Regions from separate parts of the Neobacillus sp. NPDC093182 genome, predicted to be linked through region 1. Evidence: a T-box and tRNA genes for the amino acid it is inferred to sense, from the RefSeq annotation. Region 1 holds a T-box; the other holds one or more tRNA genes.
What was found. A T-box is a leader RNA that pairs with one kind of tRNA and senses whether it is charged. The one in region 1 lies ahead of ACIQAA_RS02645 (glycine--tRNA ligase), so its partner is inferred to be a tRNA-Gly.
Positions count from the first base shown of each region.

Region 2: it encodes a tRNA-Gly, which carries the amino acid that the T-box ahead of ACIQAA_RS02645 (glycine--tRNA ligase) is inferred to sense. The anticodon was not compared.

Region 1 is NZ_JBIVOI010000001.1:489,659-497,757, reverse strand. Features, by position in the region: gene ACIQAA_RS02680 (HD family phosphohydrolase) at 1-929, shown strand, start outside; gene ybeY (rRNA maturation RNase YbeY) at 926-1,399, shown strand; gene ACIQAA_RS02670 (diacylglycerol kinase family protein) at 1,383-1,760, shown strand; gene ACIQAA_RS02665 (cytidine deaminase) at 1,940-2,341, shown strand; gene era (GTPase Era) at 2,331-3,251, shown strand; gene ACIQAA_RS02655 (YqzL family protein) at 3,420-3,563, shown strand; gene recO (DNA repair protein RecO) at 3,595-4,347, shown strand; T-box leader at 4,400-4,580, shown strand; gene ACIQAA_RS02645 (glycine--tRNA ligase) at 4,637-6,019, shown strand; gene ccpN (transcriptional regulator CcpN) at 6,071-6,709, shown strand; gene ACIQAA_RS02635 (pyruvate, water dikinase regulatory protein) at 6,777-7,586, shown strand; gene ACIQAA_RS02630 (hypothetical protein) at 7,860-8,030, opposite strand; gene ACIQAA_RS02625 (DUF188 domain-containing protein) at 8,029-8,099, shown strand, end outside.
Region 2 is NZ_JBIVOI010000006.1:28,390-36,488, reverse strand. Features, by position in the region: gene ACIQAA_RS12495 (PrkA family serine protein kinase) at 1-161, opposite strand, end outside; gene nfsA (oxygen-insensitive NADPH nitroreductase) at 573-1,322, opposite strand; gene trmL (tRNA (uridine(34)/cytosine(34)/5-carboxymethylaminomethyluridine(34)-2'-O)-methyltransferase TrmL) at 1,377-1,850, opposite strand; gene ACIQAA_RS12480 (amidase domain-containing protein) at 1,917-2,783, opposite strand; gene queG (tRNA epoxyqueuosine(34) reductase QueG) at 2,872-4,005, opposite strand; gene ACIQAA_RS12470 (B3/B4 domain-containing protein) at 4,112-4,792, shown strand; tRNA gene ACIQAA_RS12465 (tRNA-Gly) at 4,866-4,939, opposite strand; gene ACIQAA_RS12460 (sigma-70 family RNA polymerase sigma factor) at 5,240-7,309, opposite strand; gene ACIQAA_RS12455 (MFS transporter) at 7,487-8,099, opposite strand, start outside.

The DNA.
Region 1 (8,099 bases):
GGCAGAACCAGCGGTCAAAAATCCTGCAAGCAGGATCACTTGCGGCTGCTGTGAATCTATTCACCATTTGGGCACTAATGTTTTTGCCAAATGGACAATTTACTGGGTTAGAATATGGGTATTATATCTTAACAGCCATTTTTTCTGGAATTGGTTCAGCTGTCCTGACAATGGGGCTATTACCACTTTTGGAAACTAGCTTTGGAATTCTCTCAACCATGAAGTTGATTGAGCTTTCTAATCCCAATCATCCACTTCTGCGCAAAATATTAATGGAAGCACCTGGAACCTATCACCATAGTGTGATGGTTGCCAACCTAGCAGATGCAGCCAGCGAAGCGATAGGAGCTAATGGTTTACTAGCAAGGGTAGGGTGTTATTATCATGATATCGGTAAAACGAAGCGGCCAAACTTTTTCATAGAAAACCAAATGCACCTTGACAATCCGCATGACCGTCTGCCTCCAGATAAAAGTGCTAATATCATTATTTCACACGTGACAGATGGGTCTGCTATATTAAAAAAATACAATATGCCAAAGGAAATCATTCACATTGCGGAGCAGCATCACGGCACCACGCTGTTAAAGTTCTTTTACCATAAAGCACTGCAAGGTGAAGAAAATGTTAATCAGGAGGATTATCGATATCCAGGTCCAAAACCACAGACAAAAGAATCTGCTATTGTAGGTATTGCTGATAGTGTAGAAGCAGCCGTTAGATCTCTGAACCAGCCTACACCGGAAACAATCGAATCTCTCGTTAAGAAAATTGTTGCAGACCGGCTGCAGGATGGGCAATTAAATGAATGTGATTTAACCTTAAAGGAATTAGAGACGGTATCCCACTCACTTTGTGAAACTTTAAAGGGAATTTTCCACTCAAGAATCGAATATCCAGAAATGACAAAGAAGGTGGTTCAAGGATGAACAAGTTGATGATTGATTTAGTTGATGAAACGAATCAACTGTCTGAAGAGCAAATGGAGGACATCGAAAAACTATTGAATTTTGCAGCTGAGAAAGAAAATATCGAGGATAATAGTGAGGTTTCAGTTACATTTGTGTCCAATGAAAGAATTCACGAAATTAACCGTGAGTATAGAGACAAGGACGCCCCTACAGATGTGATTTCATTCGCGATGGAAGAGCTTGGTGAAGGTGAAATCGAATTGATAGGGGAGGAGCTTCCTCGTGTCCTAGGAGACATCATCATTTCCATCCCAAAGGCTGAAGAGCAAGCGAAGGAATATGGACATTCATTTATCCGTGAACTTGGGTTTTTATCTGTCCACGGTTTCCTTCATCTTCTCGGCTATGACCATATGGAAAAGGAAGAGGAAGAAAAAATGTTCTCTCGACAAAAGGAAATTTTAGACGCTTATGGACTCACGAGATAAGCATGTTCATTTATGGAGATCTTTTTCTCATGCCTTAACCGGAATTAAGACAGCCCTTTGGTCTGAAAGAAATATGCGCATCCATTTTTTTGTTTCATTACTCGTAATTGTGTGTTCCATTTTCTTTTCAATTAGTAAACTTGAATGGTTATTTGTTATTGTAGCAATAGGTGGAATTTTCTCATTAGAATTAGTCAACACAGCAATCGAGCGTGTAGTCGATTTAGTGACGGAAGATTACCACCCACTTGCTAAACAAGCGAAAGACATAGCAGCCGGAGCGGTTTTTATTTATGCTATTATAGCAGTAGTAATTGGAAGCATGATCTTTTTACCGTATTTTTTTAGATGGTTAATTTGAAATGGAATTGCGATTTCGGTACAATTACTTATCAGCTTTGCCCGAAATAGGCAAATTAGTTGATTTTTATGAAAATTCAAATTTTTATATTACTTTTTCGCTGCAAGTGATGATTTTGTGACATTTTTAGGGTAAAATAAAGAAAGCAGCAGATTATTGCTGGAAGGGAAGAATGAACTTTGAACATCGAGAATTTAATCGAAGAATCAAAGAAAGCAAGAGAAAAAGCCTATGTTCCTTATTCAAAATTTGGGGTAGGAGCAGCACTATTAACAACAGATGGAAAAATATATCATGGATGTAACATTGAAAATGCCGCTTATAGCATGTGCAATTGCGCTGAACGTACTGCATTGTTCAAGGCTTATTCAGAAGGTGATCGAGATTTTACAATGCTTGCAGTTGTCGCTGATACTGACCGTCCTTGTTCGCCATGCGGGGCATGCCGGCAGGTAATCTCGGAACTTTGTCCGCAAGACATGAAGGTCGTACTAACCAACCTTAAAGGTGATATTTTAGAAATTACGGTAGCAGAATTACTTCCAGGTGCCTTTTCTCCGGAGGATTTACATGCTGAGTAATGATAATAAAGGTTATAAATCAGGTTTTATTTCAATTATTGGCCGTCCTAATGTAGGAAAATCAACATTTCTAAATCGAGTAATAGGTCAGAAGATTGCGATTATGAGTGATAAACCACAAACAACTCGTAATAAAATTCAGGGTGTATTGACGCTAGATGATACCCAAATGGTGTTTATTGACACACCAGGGATTCATAAGCCAAAGCATAAACTAGGCGACTTTATGATGAAAGTTGCACAGAACACATTAAAAGAGGTTGATTTAATCCTATTTATGGTAAATGCTGAGGAAGGGTTTGGGCGTGGGGAAGAATTTATTATTGAAAAATTCCAAACCGTCAACACACCTATTTTCCTTGTTATAAATAAAATTGATCAAATGCACCCAGACGAATTACTGCCACTAATTGAATCATATAAAGAAAAATATCCTTTTAAAGAAGTTGTTCCTATTTCAGCACTTGAAGGAAATAATGTGGAACGTTTACTAGAACAAATTAAAGTCTATTTACCTGAAGGACCACAGTATTATCCGGCGGATCAGGTAACCGATCACCCAGAAAGATTTATTATCACCGAGTTAATTAGAGAAAAAGCGCTGCACTTAACACGTGAAGAAATTCCTCACTCTCTTGCCGTCGTTCTTGATAAGATGGAACGTGAAAGAGGCGGAAAGGATATCATTCATGTCATGGCTACCGTTATTGTGGAGAGAGATTCTCAAAAGGGCATTATTATTGGGAAACAAGGGAGTATGCTAAAGGAAATAGGAAAACGTGCCCGAGTGGATATCGAAAATCTTTTAGGGTCAAAAGTTTTCTTAGAGCTTTGGGTTAAAGTTCAAAAGGATTGGCGGAATAAAATGTCCCAGCTTCGCGATTATGGCTTTAACGAAGATGAATATTAATACTAACTATCTAAACCCTAACTAAAATATTACCTTTTCTATAGAAATATGCATGGACAACATTAACAAATTTTTCGTCTTATGATTTTTGCTTGGGCAGGCTATGATAATTGTAAGGTTTGGGATTCTTAAAAAGGCTAGTCTAAATCATGAAAGGTGGGGTTTTCGATGATGGATTTTACGTGGAAAGTATTCCTACAGACAGGCAATATTGACACTTATCTTCTCTATAAGGAGCTTGAGAAGGAAAACCAAGAAATACCCGGAAATCAGAATGAAGATCTAGCGCAAATGGATTTTCCCGTTTCATAAGTTTGTCTAATGTATCGGGATGGTGACAGAAATGCTCCAAAAGTGTGAAGGCATCGTCATTAGAACTACAGATTATGGTGAAACCAATAAAATCATTACGTTATATACACGGGAATGGGGAAAGATCGGCGTTATGGCTAGAGGAGCAAAAAAGCCTAACAGCCGGCTTTCCTCCATTACCCAGCTTTTCACCCACGGATATTTTTTGGTCCAAAGAGGAACTGGATTAGGCAGTGTACAGCAGGGAGAAATGATTACCAGCTTTCGCGGAATTGGTGAAGATATATTCCTCACTGCCTATGCTAGTTATATCGTTGAATTGACTGATAAATGTACTGATGATAAAAAACCAAACCCATTTCATTTCGAACTTCTTTTTCAAACACTCAATTATTTGAATGAAGGATATGATCCAGATATTCTGATGAATATCTATGAAATGAAAATGCTGAATGTATTGGGCTTACATCCAATTCTAAATCAATGTTCCGTTTGCGGCAGCACAGACGGACTTTTTTCTTTTTCCATTCGGGAAGGCGGGTTTATATGCCACCGATGTTTAGAAAAGGATCCATACCATTATAAATTATCGCCATCATCTGTAAAATTATTACGTCTATTTTATTATTTTGACCTCTCGAGATTAGGAAACATCTCCGTAAAACAAGAAACAAAGGATGAGTTAAAACAGGTTATAACAGCGTACTACGAAGAATATTCCGGTCTATATCTTAAGACAAAGAAATTTCTTCAATCTATGGAAAAATTTCGAAATGAAATATAGTTGACTTATTGACTTTTATTTTAGATTTCGATATTATGTGTTTTAATAATAAATAGTTGCTATGATGGAAAAGAGTACTTAGCAATCTCTGTAAAAGCGAACCTAGGATGGTGTGAGCTAGGGTATAGGGACCTAAGGAAGGCGTTCTTGAGCAAATCATGTGTACAACACATAAAAGAGGCTGCTGTATAGCAGCAAATAGGGTGGAACCGCGGGTAACTCTCGTCCCTATGCTTATATTAAGCATAGCGACGAGAGTTTTTTATTTTATTGAAGAGGAGTAATGAAAATGAAAGTATCAATGGAGCAAATTGTTTCTCATGCGAAACATAGAGGTTTTATTTTTCCTGGTTCAGAAATCTACGGTGGTCTGGCAAATACATGGGATTACGGACCACTTGGAGTAGAATTTAAAAACAACATTAAACAAGCTTGGTGGAAAAAGTTTGTGCAAGAGTCTCCTTACAATGTCGGATTAGATGCAAGCATATTGATGAACCCAAGAACATGGGAAGCTTCTGGTCATATCGGTAACTTCAATGATCCAATGATTGATTGTAAAAACTGTAAAGCGAGACATCGTGCTGATAAGTTAATTGAAAATGCTCTTGATGAAAAGGGAATAGAGATGGTCGTTGATGGACTTCCGTTTGAAAAAATGGAAGAGTTGGTAAAAGAACATAATATCGCTTGCCCAGACTGCGGGAGTCATGATTTTACCGGCATTCGCCAATTCAATTTAATGTTTAAAACCTTCCAAGGGGTTACAGAGTCTAGTACCAATGAAATTTTCCTTCGTCCTGAAACAGCGCAAGGGATATTTGTTAACTTTAAAAATGTCCAGCGTACAATGAGAAAAAAATTACCTTTTGGAATTGCCCAAATCGGAAAAAGCTTCCGAAATGAGATCACACCTGGAAACTTTACTTTCCGTACTCGTGAATTCGAACAAATGGAGCTTGAGTTTTTCTGTAAGCCTGGTGAAGAGTTAACATGGTTTGATTATTGGAAGAACTTTGCTGAGCAATGGCTTCACTCATTAGGATTAAATAAAGAAAATTTAAGACTTCGAGACCATTCCGAGGATGAACTTTCTCATTATAGTAATGCGACAACCGATTTTGAATATAAATTCCCATTTGGCTGGGGCGAGCTTTGGGGAGTAGCATCAAGAACCGATTATGATTTAAAGCAGCATATGCAATTCTCTGGAGAGGACTTTAACTATATTGACCCAGAGACAAATGAAAGATATATTCCATTCTGTATCGAGCCTTCTCTAGGTGCGGACCGGGTAACATTAGCCTTTTTAATCGATGCTTATGACGAAGAACAGCTCGAAGATGGTACTTCTAGAACCGTTATGCACTTCCATCCTGCATTGGCACCATTTAAAGCAGCCGTTCTTCCATTGTCTAAGAAGCTTTCGGACGAAGCAAGAGAAGTGTTTCAAACATTAGCCAAGCATTTCTCCGTTGACTATGATGAAGCAGGTTCAATTGGTAAACGTTACAGAAGACATGACGAAATTGGTACACCATTCTGTATCACCTATGATTTTGATTCAAAAGAAGACCATATGGTAACCATCAGAGACCGCGACACAATGGAACAAACACGCGTACCAATCGCAGAATTAGTTCCCTTTATTCAAGAAAAAATTATGTTTTAATCTGAGCTTTTGAGGGTGCGGTCCGTACCGCCCCTCTGCATAATGGATTAAATGATGGTGGTGAGAAAAATAGAACTGACCAAACGCCAAGAACTGATCATTCAGATTGTGAAGGATAATGGACCGATAACCGGGGAGAACATTGCTGAACAACTAAACTTGACACGAGCAACGTTAAGGCCAGATTTATCCATATTAACAATGGCAGGATATTTAGACGCTAGACCGCGTGTAGGATATTTTTATACTGGAAAATCCGGGACTCAGCTTTTGACTGAAAATCTCCAGAAAATACGTGTAAGAGATTATAATTCCATCCCAGTCCTAGTAAAAGAAAACGTTTCGGTGTACGATGCAATTTGTACAATGTTCCTTGAGGATGTAGGCACATTATTTGTTGTAGACCAAAACTCTCTTTTGGTTGGTGTGTTATCTAGAAAGGACCTTCTTAGAGCAAGTATTGGCAAACAAGAGCTTACAGCACTACCAATTAACATCATTATGACTAGAATGCCAAATATTACAATGTGTGAAATGGATGACAATTTAATCGATGTTGCCAAATTATTAATTGATAAACAAATAGATGCTTTGCCTATCGTTAGGCCGTCTGAAAAGGGATATGAAGTAATAGGGAGAATTACGAAGACAAATATTACGAAAGCATTCGTTGCCTTGGGTAATGGATAATAATTTGACTTCCCAATAATTGAGTGAAGATAATAATAGGATTTTCCAGAGGAGCTGTTAACGAAGAATGATTACGCCTGTCATATATGTAGTATCTGATTCAGTAGGGGAAACAGCTGAGTTAGTTACAAAAGCGGCAATCAGCCAATTTAATGGGTCAGGAATGACATTGAAAAGATTCCCTTATGTTGAGGACAAAGAACATATTGATGAAGTAGTTTCACTTGTTACGATGGACCACGCTATGATCGCTTTTACTTTGGTAAAACCAGATATGCGTGCCTATATGAAGGAAAAGGCAGACGAAGCAGGAATATATGCAGTAGATTTAATGGGTCCAATTATGGATCAAATTCAAATTTTTAGCGGGAAAACTCCCCTATGTGAACCAGGGCTCGTAAGAAAACTGGATGAGGATTACTTTAAAAAAGTAGAAGCTATTGAGTTTGCCGTTAAATATGATGATGGACGTGACCCAAGAGGAATACTAAAAGCTGATATCGTTTTAATTGGAGTGTCTAGAACGTCAAAAACTCCGTTGTCTCAATATTTAGCTTTGAAGCGTTTAAAAGTTGCAAATGTACCGCTTGTTCCTGAGGTTGACCCGCCAGAAGAACTGTATAAGGTACCTGCAGAGAAATGCTTTGGACTTAAAATCAGCCCGCAAAAACTAAATAATATTAGGCGAGAACGATTAATCTCTTTAGGTCTAAATGATCAGGCCAGCTATGCAAATATTGAGAGAATTCGTGATGAATTAACCTTCTTTGAAAAGATAGTAAATAGAATTAATTGTCCAGTTATTGACGTAACCAATAAGGCAGTTGAAGAGACAGCAAATGTTATTCTAAATTACTTTCATAAAAGAAGAGCTTAACACATAATCTTAGATTATGTGTTTTTCATTTAAGATAAAAAACTATGGAAATGTATAAAAGAATGTACTATAATAAAAAATTGTGATAAAAATGAATCTTTTAGGTTTAGACTTGCATGTATACGAATAAACTATTTATTGTTAGATGTCAAGGGAACCTACAGAAAAAAATTCGACATAAGTCTTTTTGGGGCTGCTCCTAAAAAGTTAGCATCTTAAAGAAGGAATATGCGGAATGATGTAGAATTATTACTTATACAAAAGGCATTCCAACTATTTTGTAGATGCAGATTCCTGCCCAGTTAAAGAGGAAATTGTCGAAAGTGCTTCTACATTTTCCGTGAAAGTTCTTTTTATCGCTTCTTGTGACAATAAGACTACATATGGTAATGCAACATGGTAAAATGTTGATTCCAGAAAAGAAGCAGCGGACTTATTCATCATGAATCATACTGCAAAGGGGGATATTACTGTTACACAGGATATTGGACTGGCCTCCACATTACTTCCAAA
Region 2 (8,099 bases), on a different contig from region 1:
TCAATCCCAGAGTCTTTGATCATATTGTATACGCGTGAATGTGCCGATTGTGCAACCCATGGCTTCTCTTTTAACAACAGTAAATAATCTCCAAATGACCCTTCCCAACGTAGCTTTTCTTCCTCTTCTCGAAACATCTCAATTTTTTTTAGGATATCCATAAGGCCCTCCCCCTGTAGCGTTATCAGAGACGATTAATATACTCTATGCACCAATGAACTTGAACATGCGTAACGTTGAAGTATTCCTTCCTATCTTTTTTCTTTTAAGAAAAGATTGGAATATTGCTCTTTTCATTTTTTTAAGATAGGCTATAATAAATGTATATGTGTCTAATTAGAGAAATATCTTAAAATTAAGGAGGCTTTACATAAGCATGGGAACATTTCTAGTTGTTTTAGTTATGGTGGCGTTTCTAGCAGCTATCTTTACAGCAGGTTATAATGATAAGCCAGGTTCAAATAAATAAAGTTATTATTAAAATAGGCTGCCTTGTAGGCAGCCTTTATTATTTATAAGAATTGTATCGTTTGGTGCGAAGCTGTACGCTTTTTTGTAAAAACTGTACACTTTTATATCAGATTCATCTTGTTTTTTTGAACAAATTCCTTCATATACATCCGTGTTTGTTTTTCAAGCATATTCGCCATTTGCTCTGTCCAGCGATCTTTTCTTTTTCCATCTGTGCGCTGTTCATAATAGGTAGAAATGATTTGATCGTATTCTTGAAGCTGACGTAAATAAACTTCTTTATCCTGTTGGTATTCTTCTTCATGATAGACATGTTCAAGGGGCAGCCTTGGCTTTTGATCATTAATACGTTCCGGATAACCAACTGTCATACCGAAAAGAGGAATGACTCTCTCTGGTGTCTTTAATAATTCCTTGACTGCCTCCAGATTATTACGGATTCCACCTATGTAACAAATGCCCAGCCCCATCGATTCCGCTGCGATTGCTGCATTTTGAGCAGCTAACGCGGCATCGATTAGCGCTACCATAAATTTCTCTGTACTTTCAATTGAAGTTAGAACATCCTGCCCTTCCATTTCTCCAATCAATTCATGACGGCTTAAATCTGCACAGAAGACAAAAAGATGACCATTCTCTGCAACATATTCTTGGTTACCAGCTATCTCCGCAAGTCTCCTCTTTTTTTCCTTATCCTTGATGCCGATAATCGAGTAGGCCTGAATAAAACTAGATGTAGACGCAGCTTGAGCACTTGCGACAATTGTTTTAATTTGTTCATCACTTAACGGCTTGTCCTTAAAATGACGGATAGATCGATGATTTAATAAAGTAGTAATGGTTTCATTCATTGAAATCCTTCCTTTCTATTTAGCAAAAAGAGGCCTTTGTCGGCCTCTCACGTCTTATTTCAAATGGCCATAATCTTGCTGGCGCAACGCTTCATAGATTAGAATCGCGGCGGTGTTCGATAAATTCAAGGAACGAATATTGTCGTTCATCGGAATCCTCAGGCTGACATCCTTATTATTTTCTATCACATCTTTCGGCAGCCCGGTCGTTTCACGGCCAAAAATGAAGAAATAATCTTTATCACGATTGCTATAGTCAAAGGAACTATAAGCCTTCTCACCGAATTTTGTGATATAAAAAAACTCTCCGCCTTCATTTTTCTGATAAAAGTCATCGAGAGAATCATAATAAACAATGTTTACGAACTCCCAATAATCCAATCCCGCTCTCTTTAACATTTTATCATCCGTTGAAAACCCTAATGGACGAATCAAGTGTAAGGATGTATCGGTTCCAGCACAGGTTCTCGCAATGTTTCCTGTGTTTGAAGGTATTTGCGGCTGATATAGTACTACATGTATTGCCAAGAATCTCACCTCATAAAAAAAACTCTTTTACCATTATACCATTATCGACATACCAAACAAATTTTCTTAACCAGCCACAATCGTGAAAAATTTATATTTAATATTGGGCGTGTAGGCGGATGAATCTTCATAGGCCCAGTACCGCATACGGCTGTTATACGTATTTGCATTTACGAGCGGCATTCCATATGCATCCTTACCCGTTACGATCGTGTTATGGTTATAACGGCCATCTCCCTCGAAATCATAGCAGATGACATCCCCCAATAACAATTGATCTGGGCTGCTGACTTCCCTTGCCCTTAAGCCGCTTTTCGAATTAGCCAAATACAACCGCAGCGAATGAGCCACTGTCCAGCTGTAACTCCAATTATTATTTTGGAGCCACCAGCCTATTCCCCTGTTCGGATACCCTCTCATCGGCGCGCCGCCTGCGTGAAGACATTGCGAAATATAATTCGTACAGTTGTTTTCAAACGTCTTATAGGCCGGATTGTAGCTATTCCACCAGCGTTCCGCATATTGAACAGCTTTTAAGCGATTATACCGGTAACTAATCCGTTCTTCCTGTGCCTCCACTGCCGTGATTTCCAACTCAGGATGCTTCACATAAGGATTCATTTCTTTATCCATAATCAAATCATTCTTAAAAAACTTGCACATTCGTACTTCTACTTCTTCCTCTTGATACAGCGTTCCTTTTTGCCTAATCAGGTATTGGTAATGAACCTGGTAGAGCGCGGTTTGAAAATCCCCGTCCACAGATTGATTGATAATATCCCCGCGTGCCTTCACCTTTACGATTTCTGCTGAACGTTTTGCTAAAGACTCTAGCTTCTGCTCGGCCTTTTCATAATTCCCAGACTGCCTCTTACTCTTTGAAACAAATTGTTCAACTCGACCATCAAACAATTCTTGGAGTGATTGATCCACCTTCATCTCCCCCTTCTGTTTCATACATATGTGTATAAGGGAAATTTAATCAAAAAAAATGAGCAAAGACAGAATGTCCACTGCTCATTTAGTTCTTTAGTTTTAGTAAGTTTTTTTCAATTTCACTCTTCACTTCGAAATCGGCTTCTGTTGCCGCTGCCTTTTCCAGCGCTTCGACTGCTTCTGGACTGCCAATTTTCCCGAGAGCCCAGGCTGCGGTTTCCTTTAGGACAGAGCTAGTTTCATTTTCTAACACACCTAGTAAATCAGGGACAGCACTTTCGTCCTTGAAATGGGCCAGGGCGATGATGGCATTGCGCTGGATTGGCTTTTTTCCTCTCCACGATCCTGCTGCTGACCCAAATTTGTTTTTAAATTCACGATTGCTCATTTTTAAAATGGGTCTCAGTAATGGCTTGGCTATCTCGGGGTCTGCCTCCATTTCCTCATGGAAGTGAAAATCCTTCCCTTTATTGACTGGACAAGAAGTCTGGCAGGAATCACAGCCATACACCCGGTTGCCAATCTTATCTCTAAATTCCTCAGGAATCACGGATTTAGTTTGTGTTAAAAAGGCGATACAGCGCTGCGCATTAATTTGACCGCCTTGTACCAGCGCTCCCGTCGGGCAGGCTTCGATACAAGCCGTACAGGAGCCGCATTGATCCTCCATCGGTGAATCGGGAGCAAAAGGAATACTGGTAATCATTTCGCCAAGATAGACGTAAGAGCCAAACTCCGGCGTCATGACCGCACAGTTTTTACCGCTCCAGCCAATCCCAGCCCTCACGGCAGCCGCACGGTCAGAAAGCTCTCCGGTATCGACCATTGATTTGAGTCGAGCATCCGGGACTTTTGCTAAAATAAACTCCTCCAGCTTTTTTAACCGATCTCGTAAAATATGATGATAATCTAATCCCCATGAAGCACGGGAAAAAAATCCTCTCCGTTCGCCTTTTTTCCCTTCAACACGAACCTTCATTTTCGAAGGATAGGCCAGAGCGATAGAAATAATGGAACGTGGTTCTGGAAGATGCAATGCGGGTGTAACCCGTTTTTCAATATCCGGTTCTTCAAAGCCGGATTGATACCCAAGTTCTTGCTGGCGAATCAATCTGTTTTTCAACTCAGTGAAAGGGTCTGCCGTGGTAAAACCAATTTTATCTATGCCAATCGTTTTACTATACGCAATGACTTCCTCCTTCAATTGGTCAATATTCATTCGGTAACCTCCCTCCCTTTAAAAGTGATCTATAGTAAGCCGTTAATTTTTCGGTACACATCTCATTATGATAAACTATTTTCATGAAATTTTGGAGGTGGAATCATTGGAAATTCAGCTTTCGTCAGAAATCATCAGCAAGATTCCTAATTTTAAGCTTGGAATCATCGAATACAAAGATATTACCGTCGGCGATTCACCACAAATGGTAAAAGGAAGACTGCAGCTTTTTCAAGAGTCGATTTACTTTGATTTAGAAAATAAAAATCTAACAGAGCTGCCAGGAATTCAGGAATGGCGCAGTATCTTTAAAACATTTGGCAAAGACCCAAATCGTTATCGCCATTCTGCAGAGGCTCTATACCGCAGAGTACAGAAACAGAATTATCTTACCACAGTCCAAAGTGCCATTGATATCAATAACTTTTTCTCCCTGCAATATCAAGTGCCGATTGGTATTTATGACAGCGATCAATTAGAGGGACCGATAAGGATCGAAGTTGCAAAGCCAGGAGAAGAATATTTAGGATTGAATGGCCGGAAAAATTCATTAGAAAATCTGATTGTCTCATCGGACGAGCTTGGACCATTTGGAAGTCCTTTTATAGATTCCAATAGAGCACCGGTAACGGTAACAACCAAAAATGCGCTGCAGATCATCTACTTACAGCCTTCTACAGCGGTGAAAAGTGCTGAAAGACTGACAGAATCGTTGATGAAGATGTTTACACAAATTCATGGCGGTGATGCAAACTACAATATAGCCGAAGCGATTAGCGCCGACTAATAAAAATGCCAAAATATAAAAAAACGCAATGCATCGTTCTCTAGTAACGATACACTGCGTTTGGTAATATGTATGGAGCGGGTGATGAGAATCGAACTCACAACATCAGCTTGGAAGGCTGAGGTTTTACCACTAAACTACACCCGCACAAAAATAATTATTAACAAAATATAATGACCTTAAACACAGTTACTATCTTACAAAGTTTTTTCTCTATCGTCAAGGGAATTTTGCATTTTTTGTCGAAAAAATCATTAAACAAAAAACATCCGATGGGACCTTCATTGTTTAATGATATGCCAGCGTAAAAGTATAAATACCATTAATAAAATTTTTCCTTACATAAATTTCAAATACATTAAATGGGCACCATCAAGGGAATAGCAATAATAAAATCTGCCAAAGATACTAATAGAAATATTTAATCTGTTTGCTAGGGAACCTCTGTTATTCCAACAAAATCTTTATAACATTATCCAAATACTTTGTTGCATTATATCCATAAATCTCCAGCCTTTTAGGAATTACTTTTTCTCCTGCGGTGTTACTCTGTAACTCCGTGCTTTGAACTGTAATGAAATGACGGGGTTGCTCGATTTCATCATATGGGACAGGTTCATTCATATCGTATTCGACCCCGTTTTTATCAATAAGTACGCCTTCAGAACTCATCTCCATTGAACTAATATCATTTTCATCCTCACCCATGATTTGGAAGTGGAACGTCTCATATGCACGATTTTCAATTTTATGATCGCTGATGACAACTTTGGTGGGCTGTCCAACCTCGACCTTGTCAATGGAGATTGTACTTCCTGCATATTCAAAGGTTTGAGGATATTCCTGAGTAGCATCCAGTTCGATGGTTTTTTGGTCATTAAACGTTAACTGAACGGATTCCAATTGAATGGTTACCTCCTTTGGCTTTTCTCCAAAAAGAGGATCAAAATGTCTTTGAAACGTAAACCAATTTCCGACTTGATGTGTTTCTAAAAAAGATCTGCCATACATATCAGCTTTCATTTTTTTATTGTTTACTTCCAGAATGTCAACATTAAGATTGTCTATCCGCTTCTCCGGTTGTTCATTATTAATACCATAGTGCAGAACCGTCGCTGTTGGAGCAATGGTTAGTTTATCAAATCGAACCGGAATTCCCTCGACTTCTGTTTCTTCATCCAATGAATATTCGACAGAAGGATTTTTGGTTACTGGAATCTCGAAGTTCCATTCCCCTGTTTCATACTCCATGTTCTCGTAAGCCCTAAAGCCATAAGGGTCACCGGAATCACGATTCAATTTCTGAAGCTTTGCGATCTTCAGTTTGATTGTCCCGTTTTCTTTTGTGAGTGGAAGCAGACTAATCTTCCCTTGATACACGTTTTTTTCTTTGTTATTTAGATCCGATTCAAGGTCGGGAGGATAGTAGCCTAGATATCCTTCACCGTTCATGATTACATGTTGGTTTTCCACAAAAACCCCTTCAAAATTGTCGATTGCATATTGATTGTCCTCATCTGTATCCTCTATCTCATAAAAAATAAGCGTCTGGACTTCATCAGCAATCGCACTTTTTATCTTTATTTTGATCCCGCTGCTTTCTGCTTCAAGGTTCAGGGTTTCCCCCAGGTCCTGTTGAAGAAAGGCACGCAATTCGTGATCCTCTTCGGTCCATGTATAGTAGAGGTTTGAAAACACCCCTGTAAAAACTTCTATACTCATTAATAATGCGAATACACATGCAAAAATGAGTCCTTTTCTTAAACGTTTCTTGTTCTTCTGTTGTCTATTCTTTTCCTTTTCTGCCAGCCTATCTCTGATGCTCTCTATTAAAACTGAAGGAACATGTAAATCTTCCAGCCTATCAGTGAGATTTAACCTGGTTACCATGACCTCCTGAAAGGCTGCTAAATCCTCCTGACAATTTTCACAATGATAAAGATGTTTCTCTAAATCAATCTTTCTCGGCCGGTCCAGCGTTCTTTCTAAATAATCAATGTAATCCTTATGATACTCCTTACAGCCATTATAAGTTGTTCCGTCCCCCATTTCGTTTCTAAGTGATTGGATTCCGGTAAACAAAAGGTCTTTCATCTTTTCCACGGAAACTTGGAGAAGATGTGCGACTTCCTCCTTTGGAATTCCCTTTACATAGGTGAGGACAATCGCTTCTTTCTCGTTCACTTTCAATTGATCTAGAGCTTTATATATATCCTGACGAGGTTCAGTTTCCACTCTAGCCAGCAAACTTCTATCCACAGCAAGCTCTCGACAGGTATGTATGAATATGGATGTAACCCACATTTCGAATGATGTTTCACTTTTAAATTGAGGCAATTGCTTGTGGACTTTAATAATGGACCGGTAAAAGAGCTCTTCCATTTGATGCTGATTACTAAGATAGGACAAACCAAGCGTATAGAATGATTGTTTATGCTGATCGAACCAATCGACGATGGAATCCACACTTCTTTCTTTTATTGTGGTGATTGAAATGGGATCTATTTTTGGAATCATAAATGTGTTCCCCCCTTTACCATTCTCTATAAACCTTTTTGTTTTCTCTTCAATAAAGTTCCTATATGCATTATTCTACAATTTACTTATATTTCCTCTTTTGCTTCATTTTTCTGATTCGATTTCCTTTCTAATAAAGAAGGAACATCTCTTATACAAGATGTCCCTTCAAATTTATTATCGAGCTAAAGCATTGATACTAGCCCTTTCTTTCTTTCCGTATAGTAAAAAGTAAAGACCAGAAGATACCAACACTACAACGCCTAAAATCATATAAAGAGTACTATAGCTCGTAAATGGCAGGAAGAATCCAAGCAAATAAGGACCGAATCCAAGCCCAGCGTCAAGAAATATAAAGAAAGTCGACGTTGCCAGTCCCATACGCTGAGGAGGTGTCAGCTTAACAGCGATTGCTTGAGTGCATGACTGCATATTCCCAAATCCGAGACCAATAAGTATACCGGCTAATAACAAAGTGATGCTGCTGTGGGCTGAACCCAAAAGCAGCATTCCAGCTGTAAAGAGAACAAATGCCGGATACATCACATAGTTTGCCCCTTTCACGTCCATTAAACGGCCTGTAAATGGACGCGAAATCAATACCGCTATTGAATACACAAGGAAGAAGAAACTTGCTGCACTAACCAGGTCAATCTCAAGTGCATAGAAATTAATAAAAGAAAGAACACTAGAGTAACAGAAACCTATAATTAAAGTAATCAATGCAATCGGAACTGCCTTTGGCTCAATAAAATGAGAGAGTTTGACTCCTTTTATTTCAGTGGTCTTT